DNA from 3 places in the Stenotrophomonas sp. AB1(2024) genome. Region 1 is predicted to be linked to each of the others. Evidence: predicted binding sites of a transcription regulator. Region 1 holds the regulator's gene; each other region holds the start of a gene.
What was found. The regulator HrcA, encoded in region 1, represses chaperone genes, less so after heat shock. The targets are predictions, from matches to a motif close to TTNGCACTCNNNNNNNNNGAGTGCNAA.
Positions count from the first base shown of each region.

Region 1 (3,256 bases):
TGCCCATGAGGGAGACTCCTGAAAATTTGGGGAACATCCGGCAGCCGCCGGGTTATGAATGGGATGTGTGGGACGCTGCTGACACTTTCAACCCACCCATCGAACGCTGTGTCCGATGGCGGCCAAACGCGTTCAGGTCAGTCGCGGGCGACCACGACCAGCGCCGGCCGCAGCAGGCGGTCGTTGAGCAGGTAGCCCTTCTGGAACACCTGGACCACGCTGCCCGGCGCCGCGCCGGGCGCGTCGACCTGGCTGATGGCCTGGTGGTGTTCGGGGTTGAAGGTCTGGCCGGTCGGATCCAGCAGGGTCAGGCCGTTGTCGGCGGCGACCTTGAGCAGCTGCTTGTAGGTCAGCTCCAGGCCTTCGCGCAGCGGGCTGGGTTCGGCGCCGGCGGCGTTGAGCCCGGCGTCCAGGCTGTCGAACACCGGCAGCAGTTCGCCCAGCAGCTTTTCATTGGCGAAGCGGCGCGCCTGTTCGACGTCACGGGCCACGCGCTTGCGCTGGTTGTCCAGGTCGGCGCGCTCACGCAGCGACTCGGACCGGAGCAGGGCCAGCTCGTTGTGCAGGCTGTCCAACTGCTGCTGCAGGGTTTCACCCGCGGCGGCGTCGCCGGCCGGGGTCTGGGATGCGATATCAGGCTGATCTTGGTTCATTTCCGGATCCTTGGCGGTGACTCTCCGCCTCCACCCACCCCTATGTGGGCGGCCGGACCCGATTCAAGACCTTGACGTCCGTTTAGGCGCCATCCCGGGACAATCCGCCCCCGGCGGCGTATCCAGTGCCGCCCCGAGCACCTGGGCGGTGGCTTCCACCAGTGGAATCATGCGGTCGTAGGCCATCCGCTTGGGCCCGATCACCCCCAGCACGCCCAGCACCTGGCCGCCGGCCGAGTACGGCGCGGTGACCAGCGACACATTTTCCAGTGGCATCACCCCGGTTTCCTCGCCGATGAAGATGCGCACGCCGGGGGCCTGGATGGTGCGCTCGAGCAGCTGCAGGATCTCGCGCTTGCTGGCGAACAGGTCGAACAGCTCGCGCAGCCGGTCCAGGTCGGACAGGTCCTGCACGCCCATCAGCCGGGTCTGCCCGGCCAGCACCATGTCGTCGGCCGGCGGCGCCATCGCCTGCTCGGCCAGCTCCACGCTGTGGGCCAGCAGCTGCTCCATTTCCGAACGCGCCTGGCGCAGCTCGACCAGCAGCGTTGAGCGGATCTCGGCCAGCGGCCGGCCGGCGCAGTGGGCATTGAGGTAATTGGCGACCTGCTCCAGCTCGGCCGGCTCCCAGCTGCGCCGTGGCTCGATCACCCGGTTCTGCACCTCGTTGTCGGCAAACACCAGGATGGCCAGCACCCGGCGCGCATCCAGCGCCACGAAATCGATGTGGCGGAAGGCGAACGGTTCGCGCCGCGGCGCGCCCACCACGCCCACGAAGTGGCTCATCGCCGACAGCAGCTCGGACGCGCTGCCCAGCAGGGCCTGGGTACCGGCACCGCTGGACAGCTCGCTGCGCAGGCGGTTCAGCTCGTTTTCGCCGGGCGGTTGCATCTTGACCAGGCTGTCGACGAACACCCGGTAGCCGTGCGCGGTGGGCACCCGTCCGGCCGAGACATGCGCCGAACTGAGCAGGCCCAGGTCTTCCAGGTCGCCCAGGATGTTGCGGATGGTGGCCGGGCTCACGTCCAGCCCGGCCAGCCGCGCCAGCGTCTGCGAACCAACCGGTTCACCGTCCTTGATGTGGCGCGCGATCAGCGTCCGCAGCAGATGGCGGGCGCGCGGCGCTAGATGGGGCGCGGAAGGGTGCATGGAATCAACCTGTGAGACGCGACGTTGGATAATGGCAGGAACACTGCCTGCCCCACCCATGCTAGCGTTGCGCGGCTCAAGAACCCAATACCATGCTCAGACATCTATCGATCAAGGATTTTGCCGTTGTCCGCGCCACCGAACTGGAATTCGGCGCAGGCATGACCGTTGTTTCGGGCGAGACCGGCGCAGGCAAGTCGCTGATGGTCGACGCGCTGGGCTTCCTGTCCGGGCTGCGCGCCGACAGCGGCGTGGTCCGCCACGGCGCCGCGCGCGCCGAGCTGTCGGCCGAGTTCGCGCCGGGCGAACACGCCCCGGCCCGGCAATGGCTGCGCGACAACGAGCTGGATGACGAGGAGCAGTGCCAGTTGCGCCGGATCATCCGTGCCGACGGCGGCTCGCGCGCCTGGATCAACGGCCGCCCGGTGACCCTGTCCCAGCTCACCGAGCTGGCCGGCATGCTGGTGGAAATCCACGGCCAGCACGAACAGCAGGCGCTGCTGGCACGGCCCTCGCAGCTGGCGCTGCTGGACGCCTACGCCCGCAACGAGGCCGAGCGCGTCCAGGTGCGCCAGGCCGCTGGCCGTTGGCAGGCCCTGGTCGACGAAGCCGAGTCGCTGTCGCGACAGGGCGATGTCAGCGACCGCATCGGCTTCCTGGAACACCAGCTGGGCGAACTGCAGCGCGAAGACCTGGAGCCGGCCTCGATCGCCGCGCTGGGCAGCAGCCACCGCCGCCAGGCCCACGCCGGGGCGCTGGTCAGCGCCTGCGACGTGGCCGCCGCCCGGCTCAATGGCGACGATGAGGTGTCGGTGCTGCAGCTGCTGCAGCAGACCCGGCATGACCTGGCCCGCGTGGCCGAACACGACGCCCGCCTGGGCGAGGTGGACGCGCTGCTGGACAGCGCGGTCATCCAGCTGCACGAAGCACTGGCCCTGCTCGACCGGGTCCACGACGACCTCGACGCCGACCCGGAGCAGTTCGAGGACATCGAACGCCGGCTGGGCCGCCTGCACGACCTGGCGCGCAAGCACCGCGTGCCGATGGAAGGCCTGGCCGAACATCGCGATGCAATGGAAGCCGAAGTGGAACAGCTGCGCGGCGCCGACACCCGCCTGCAGGCGCTGGCCGGTGAGATCGACCGCGCGGCGGCACAGTGGCAGGCCGTGGCCGCCACGCTCAGTGCCAGCCGCGCCACTGCTGCCAAGACCCTGTCTGAGACCACCACCACGCTGATCGGCGAGCTGGGCATGGGCGGTGGCCAGTTCCTGATCGAACTCGAGCCGCATGGGGTGGCCAAGCCGGACCCGAACGGTGCCGAGCGCGCCGAGTTCCTGGTCGCCGCCAACGCCGGGCAGCCGCCACGCGCCCTGCGCAAGGTCGCCTCCGGCGGCGAACTGTCGCGCATTTCGCTGGCCATCGAAGTCGCTGCGCTGGGCCTGGATGCGGTGCCG
Region 1 is NZ_JBBHKO020000001.1:372,271-375,526, forward strand. It holds gene dnaK (molecular chaperone DnaK) at 1-7, opposite strand, end outside; gene grpE (nucleotide exchange factor GrpE) at 138-653, opposite strand; gene hrcA (heat-inducible transcriptional repressor HrcA) at 717-1,802, opposite strand; gene recN (DNA repair protein RecN) at 1,895-3,256, shown strand, end outside.

Region 2 (3,256 bases), 1.2 Mb from region 1:
CGCGCTGCGCCCGCCGCTGGCCGCGCTGTCGCAAAGCTATGCCAGCCCGTTCGTGCTGCATGGGTTGGACCTGTTGCATTCATCGCTCGTGCTGGTCGGCACTGTCGTGCTGGGCTGGCTGGGCGCGTGGCTGGTGACGGGGCATTTCCTGCGCCAGACCCGTCCGACCGAAACCTGAGGCCTGCCCTGCATGCGTCCGCAAGTACTGAAGCACCTGGTCGACGACGCGCCGCGCGTCATGGTGGTCGATGGTTCCAAGCTGGTCCGCAAGCTCATTGCCGATGTGCTGCAGCGCGAGCTGCCGGCGGTCGAGGTGGTGGGCTGCGCCAGCATCGAAGACGCGCGCATGGCGTTGGCCGCCGGCCCGGTCAACCTGGTCACCACCTCGCTGACGCTCAGCGATGGCGACGGCCTGGCACTGGCTCGTCTTGTGCGCGAAACCGCCGGGCAGGCCTACGTGCCGGTGATCGTGGTCTCCGGCGATGCCCAGCAGCACCTGGAGCAGCGCCGCTTCACCGATTACGTCACCGACTACTTCGACAAGGCATTGGGCCATGAAGCCCTGGCAACCTTCATCCGGGGCTATGTGCAGCCGGAAACCATTCCCGGCGCCACCATCCTGTACGTGGAAGACAGCCGCGTGGTCGCCGAAGCGACCAAGCGCATGCTCGAGCGGCAGAGCCTGAACGTACTGCACGTGATGACCGCCGAAGAAGCGTTCGCGCTGCTCACCGCCGAGTCGCTGGGGCGCAGCAGCCATCGCATCGATCTGGTGCTGACCGATGTCACCCTGAAGGGTGAGCTCAGCGGGCTCGATGTGGTCGAGCGCGTGCGCGTGGACTTCGGCTACAGCAAGCGGCGCCTGCCGGTGCTGGTGATGACCGGCGATGGCAATCCGCTCAACCAGTCCGGGCTGCTGCAGGCCGGTGCCAACGACCTGGTGCAGAAGCCGATCGAAGAACGGCTGCTGGTCACCAAGGTGCTGTTCCAGCTGCGCCTGTCACGACTCAACGACAAACCTCTGGTGCGATGAACGACGACGTACAACCGACCATCCAGCTTGAACCGAGCTGGAAGGCGCGCATTGGCGATTACCTGCTGCGCCCCGAAATGCGCGAACTGGCCGCGTTCCTGCGCCAGCGCAAGGCGGCCGGTGCCCACGTGTTCCCACCGGGGCCGCAGATCTTCGCCGCCTTCGATGCCACCCCGTTCGACGAGGTCAAGGTGGTCATCCTTGGCCAGGATCCGTATCACGGTGCTGGCCAGGCCCATGGCCTGAGCTTTTCGGTCATGCCCGGCGTGCCGGTGCCGCCGTCGCTGTTGAACATGTACAAGGAACTGGAAGCCGACCTTGGGCTGCCGCGCCCGGACCATGGCTGCCTGCTGCCGTGGGCGCACCGTGGCGTGCTGCTGCTCAACGCGGTGCTGACCGTGGAAGAAGGGCAGGCCGGTTCGCACCAGAAGCGGGGCTGGGAAGGATTCACCGACCACGTGGTGGACACCCTCAACCGCGAACGCGACGGCCTGGTGTTCCTGCTGTGGGGAAGCTACGCCCAGCAGAAGGGCAAGGTGATCGACACCGGCCGCCACCGCGTGCTGAAGGCGCCGCACCCGTCGCCGCTGTCGGCGCACCGCGGTTTCCTGGGCTGCCGGCACTTCTCGTCGGCCAACCAGTATCTGGAGCGGCGCGGGCTGGGCGGCATCGATTGGTCGCTGCCGCCGCGCGCCTCCCTTGTTGCCACCGCCCCCAACGGCTGAATGCCTGGCAACGCCTTCATCCTGAATGGGCGGTCTTCGGTGGGATTATCCAGCCCAAAACGACGCGCCCCAGCCTTTTTTGCGCATATCATATTGATTTAAAAAGAAATTTTCTTCAACGCTGACCCGCTCGCCACTGTCACCATTTCGCGGTACGTTAGTGGCCTGATCTCCGTCAGCGTTGCACTCACAGAACGCTGGAACTTTTTGAACCGTCAGCAGTCCAAAACCGGGACTGATAAGATGACCTCCATGAGCCAGAACATGTCTACTGCCCTTGTGGCAAACAATCTCCCGATTCCCAGTGCGCTCGGTTCGCTGGACGCCTACATTGGCGCCGTGCACCAGATCCCGGTGTTGACGGTCGATGACGAGCAGGACCTGGCCCGCCGCTTCCGCGACGAGCAGGACCTGGACGCCGCGCGCGAGCTGGTCCATTCCCACCTGCGCTTCGTGGTGCACGTGGCCCGTGGCTACAACGGCTACGGCCTGCAGCTGGGCGACCTGATCCAGGAAGGCAACATCGGCCTGATGAAGGCCGTGAAGCGCTTCGACCCGGACATGGGCGTTCGCCTGGTGTCGTTCGCCGTGCACTGGATCCGTGCCGAGATGCACGAGTTCATCCTCAAGAACTGGCGCATCGTCAAGGTCGCCACGACCAAGGCGCAGCGCAAGCTGTTCTTCAACCTGCGCAAGTCCAAGACCCGCCTGGGCTGGTTGAACGCGGCTGAAGTCACGGCCGTTGCCAAGGACCTCAACGTGTCCGAACGCGAAGTGCTTGAAATGGAGTCGCGCCTGTCCGGCCGCGATATCGGTTTCGATGCGCCCAGCGATGACGACAACGAACATGCGCCGCCGTCGCCGGCTGCCTTCCTGGTGGCCAATGACGAAGATCCGTCGATGGCCTACGAGCGTGCCGACAGCGAAGGCAACCAGCTGCAGTTGCTGCGCGAAGGCCTGGCCGAGCTCGACGCCCGCTCGCGCGACATCATCCGTCGCCGCTGGCTGGACGCCGACAGCAAGGTCACGCTGCAGGAACTGGCTGATGAGTACGGCGTTTCGGCCGAACGCATCCGCCAGGTCGAAGCGAACGCGCTGAAGAAGATGAAGGCGTTGTTTACCGCCTGATTCGATGGTGTAACGGTCAAGTAAAAGCCCGGCCCCGCCGTAATGCTACTACTTGGGAAAAACGGCGCTGACCCCAAAAGGGTAAGCGCCGTTTTCTTAAGTGAACAGCAGTACGGCCTCGCCGGGTTTTTTGTTGGGCACTGTCGAAGTTTGGCCTGCCGCGATGATGAGAGATTATGGAAAGCGCCGTATCGACGCTTTGCAATAGGCTGTCTGTCCCCACGAAATGCGACAAGAGAATGATTGGACCCACCGCACCCAGCGCAGCTGGCTTCGCTTCGCCGATGACGCACGGAAGCAATCCCAATACCGTCCCGGTTGATCAAGCGCCACCCGATGCCATCGCATTGTGCGGACAGGCGAGCTACCG
Region 2 is NZ_JBBHKO020000001.1:1,533,593-1,536,848, reverse strand. It holds gene ftsX (permease-like cell division protein FtsX) at 1-178, shown strand, start outside; gene WIX41_RS07280 (response regulator) at 191-1,033, shown strand; gene ung (uracil-DNA glycosylase) at 1,030-1,758, shown strand; gene rpoH (RNA polymerase sigma factor RpoH) at 2,011-2,886, shown strand; gene WIX41_RS07265 (hypothetical protein) at 3,126-3,256, shown strand, end outside.
Region 2: rpoH (RNA polymerase sigma factor RpoH) is a predicted target of HrcA. The motif match lies at 1,974-2,000, and genes of this name have one in related genera.

Region 3 (3,256 bases), 1.1 Mb from region 1:
TCGATCTGGGTCTTGATGCGGGCCACGCGCGATTCCACGGCAGCCTTGTCGCCCTGGCCGTCGATGATCGTGGTGTTTTCCTTGGAAACCTGCACCTTCTTGGCGCGGCCCAGGTCGGCGATGGTCGCCTTCTCCAGCGACAGGCCGATCTCTTCGGAGATCACGGTGCCGCCGGTCAGCACGGCCATGTCTTCCAGCATCGCCTTGCGGCGGTCGCCGAAGCCCGGTGCCTTGACGGCCACGACCTTGACGATGCCACGGATGGTGTTGACCACCAGGGTCGCCAGCGCTTCGCCTTCGACTTCTTCAGCAACGATCAGCAGCGGCTTGCCGGCCTTGGCGACGCCTTCCAGCACCGGCAGCAGGTCGCGCACGTTGGAGATCTTCTTGTCGTGCAGCAGGATGAACGGGTCGTCCAGGTCGGCGGTCTGCGCCTGCTGGTTGTTGATGAAGTACGGGGACAGGTAGCCGCGGTCGAACTGCATGCCCTTGACCACGTCCAGCTCGTTTTCGAGACCCGAGCCTTCTTCAACGGTGATCACGCCTTCCTTGCCGACTTCACGCATCGCTTCGGCGATGATGTTGCCGATCGACTCGTCCGAGTTGGCCGAGATCGTGCCGACCTGGGCAATCGCCTTGTCGTCAGCGGTGGGCTTGGAGATGTTCTTCAGCTCGGCGACGGCGGCCACCACGGCCTTGTCGATGCCGCGCTTGAGGTCCATCGGGTTCATGCCGGCGGCCACGGCCTTGGCGCCTTCGCGGATCAGGGCCTGGGCGAGCACGGTGGCGGTGGTGGTGCCATCGCCGGCGTCGTCGTTGGTACGCGAGGCGACTTCCTTCACCATCTGCGCGCCCATGTTCTCGAACTTGTCAGCCAGTTCGATTTCCTTGGCAACGGACACGCCGTCCTTGGTGATGGTCGGGGCGCCGAAGCTCTTTTCGAGCACGACGTTGCGGCCCTTCGGGCCCAGGGTGGCCTTGACGGCATTGGCAAGAACGTTGACGCCGCGCACCATGCGCGAACGGGCGTCTTCACCGAAACGAATTTCCTTGGCAGCCATTGCGATTACCTTTTTGTGTGATGGCCGGGGCTTGCCCGGCGACATTGATCTGGGCAGCGGGGCAGAGCCCCGCTCTACGGGTCAGCAGCGGGGCAACGCCCCGCGAGGCGGAATCAGCCGATGACGGCGAGGATGTCGTCTTCGCGCAGGACCTTGTATTCCACGCCTTCGCTCTTGTAGGTGCTGCCGGCGTACTGGCCGTAGATCACCTTGTCACCGACCTTGACCGACGGCGCGCGCACGCTGCCGTTGTCCAGCGGCTTGCCCGGGCCCACGGCCACGACTTCACCCTTGGTCGACTTTTCCTTGGCCGAGTCCGGGATCACGATACCGCCGGCGGAGACTTCGTCGGCTTCGATCGGCTTGACCACAACGCGGTCGTGAAGCGGCTTGATGTTCATGCGTGCCTCTTAAGTTGTTGATTGATTTGAAAAAGTCCGACGATCTTAGCACTCACCCCAGGTGACTGCCAGCACCGCTCGTGAAAAAACCCGCCAGTGCGGGACAGGGCAGAGATGGTGCTGGTCCGGGGGCTTTCAAGGGGCCGGCAGGAAAATTTCCCCCACGATCCGGCGCGTCCCTGTCCCCGCGTACCCACCCACGGTGGGTACCTACCCGTCGGGGAAATCGGGGCACCAATTATTGATGCACGTCTCAATGCGGAGTGCCGAATGCGACATATCGATAGATATGTCATATGGATTAGCTAGATTCGGTCGGCAAAACCCAATCACAAGGAGACGTAGATGAGGTTGCTCACACCGCTGTCCCTGGGGTGCCTGTTGGCGCTGGCCGCTGGAACCGCCCAGGCGGACGTATTCATCAATGAACTGCACTATGACGACAGCACCCCGGCCGGGGATGTCGGCGAAGCCATCGAAGTGGTCGCCACCGGCGGCGAGGACCTCAGCAGCTACCGGTTGTACCTGTACAACGGCAGTACCCCGTCGGCGGCCACGGTCTATGCCAACAACCCGGTGCCAGCCGGCACGGCCGCCAGCTGCGGCAAGGCCAGCGTCGCCACGGTCACCTACCCCACCAACGGCCTGCAGAACGGTGCCAACGACGGCATCGCGCTGGTGGACGCCACCGGCAAGGTGGTCCAGTTCATCAGTTACGAAGGCACCATGACCGCTTCGGGCGGTCCGGCCGCCGGGCTGACCAGCCAGAACATCCCGGTCAGCGAGAGCAACAGCACCGCGCCGGGCACCTCGCTGCAGCTCACCGGCAGCGGCAGCCAGTACGCCCACTTCACCTGGGCAGAGTCGGCCGCGCAGACCTTCGGCGCCTGCAACAACGGCCAGACCTTCAGCGGCGGTGGCAGCACCGGTCCCAACACCCCGCCTTCGGTCAGCACCACCACCCCTGAGCAGGGCGCGACCAGCTTCCCGGCCGCCGCCGACCTCACCGTGACCTTCAGTGAAAGCGTCACCGTCACCGCCGGTGCGTTCACTCTCAGCTGCGGCCAGTCCGGCACGGTGCCGCTGACCCATGCCAGCAGCGGCACCCGCTTCACCCTGTCCACCAACACCGCGCTGGTGGCCGGCGAAGCCTGCCGCTTCGACATCCGCGCCACGCGCATCAAGGACGCGCAGGGCGCACGCCCGGCCGCCGATACCCGCATCGCCTTCACCGTGGCCAGCGGCGGCACCGATCCGGGCCCCGATCCGGATCCGGGCAGCTACTACTCGAAGGTCAATACCTCCAGCCCCAGCCAGCTGCGCTGCTCGCTGCACGCCACCATCAAGGGCCACACCTCCTACCCGTACAGCGGCTCGGGCACCAGCACCTGGACCATCCTGGAAATCGCCGATGAGGACCCCAGCAACAGCGGTCGGATCCTGGACGCCTACCGCAACCGCAGCTACACCAAGGTCAGCGACCGGGCGGGCACCGGCAGCGGCCTGACCTACAACCGCGAGCACACCTGGCCCAACTCGCTGGGCTTTGCCAGCACCACCGGCGACAAGGGCCTGCCGTATGCGCCCTATACCGATACCCACATGCTGTACCTGACCGATGCGCAGTGGAACGCGGACCGCGGCAACAAGCCATTCGCCAAGTGCGACAGCAACTGCGGCGAGCGCGCCACCGAGGCCAACAACGGCACCGGCGGCGGCACCGGCGGCTACCCGGGCAACTCCAACTGGGTGCGTAGCCCGGACGGCAACGCCGGCACCTTCGAGGTGTGGGGC
Region 3 is NZ_JBBHKO020000001.1:1,490,067-1,493,322, forward strand. It holds gene groL (chaperonin GroEL) at 1-1,061, opposite strand, end outside; gene WIX41_RS07060 (co-chaperone GroES) at 1,175-1,462, opposite strand; gene WIX41_RS07065 (endonuclease) at 1,808-3,256, shown strand, end outside.
Region 3: WIX41_RS07060 (co-chaperone GroES) is a predicted target of HrcA. The motif match lies at 1,508-1,534, and genes of this name have one in related genera.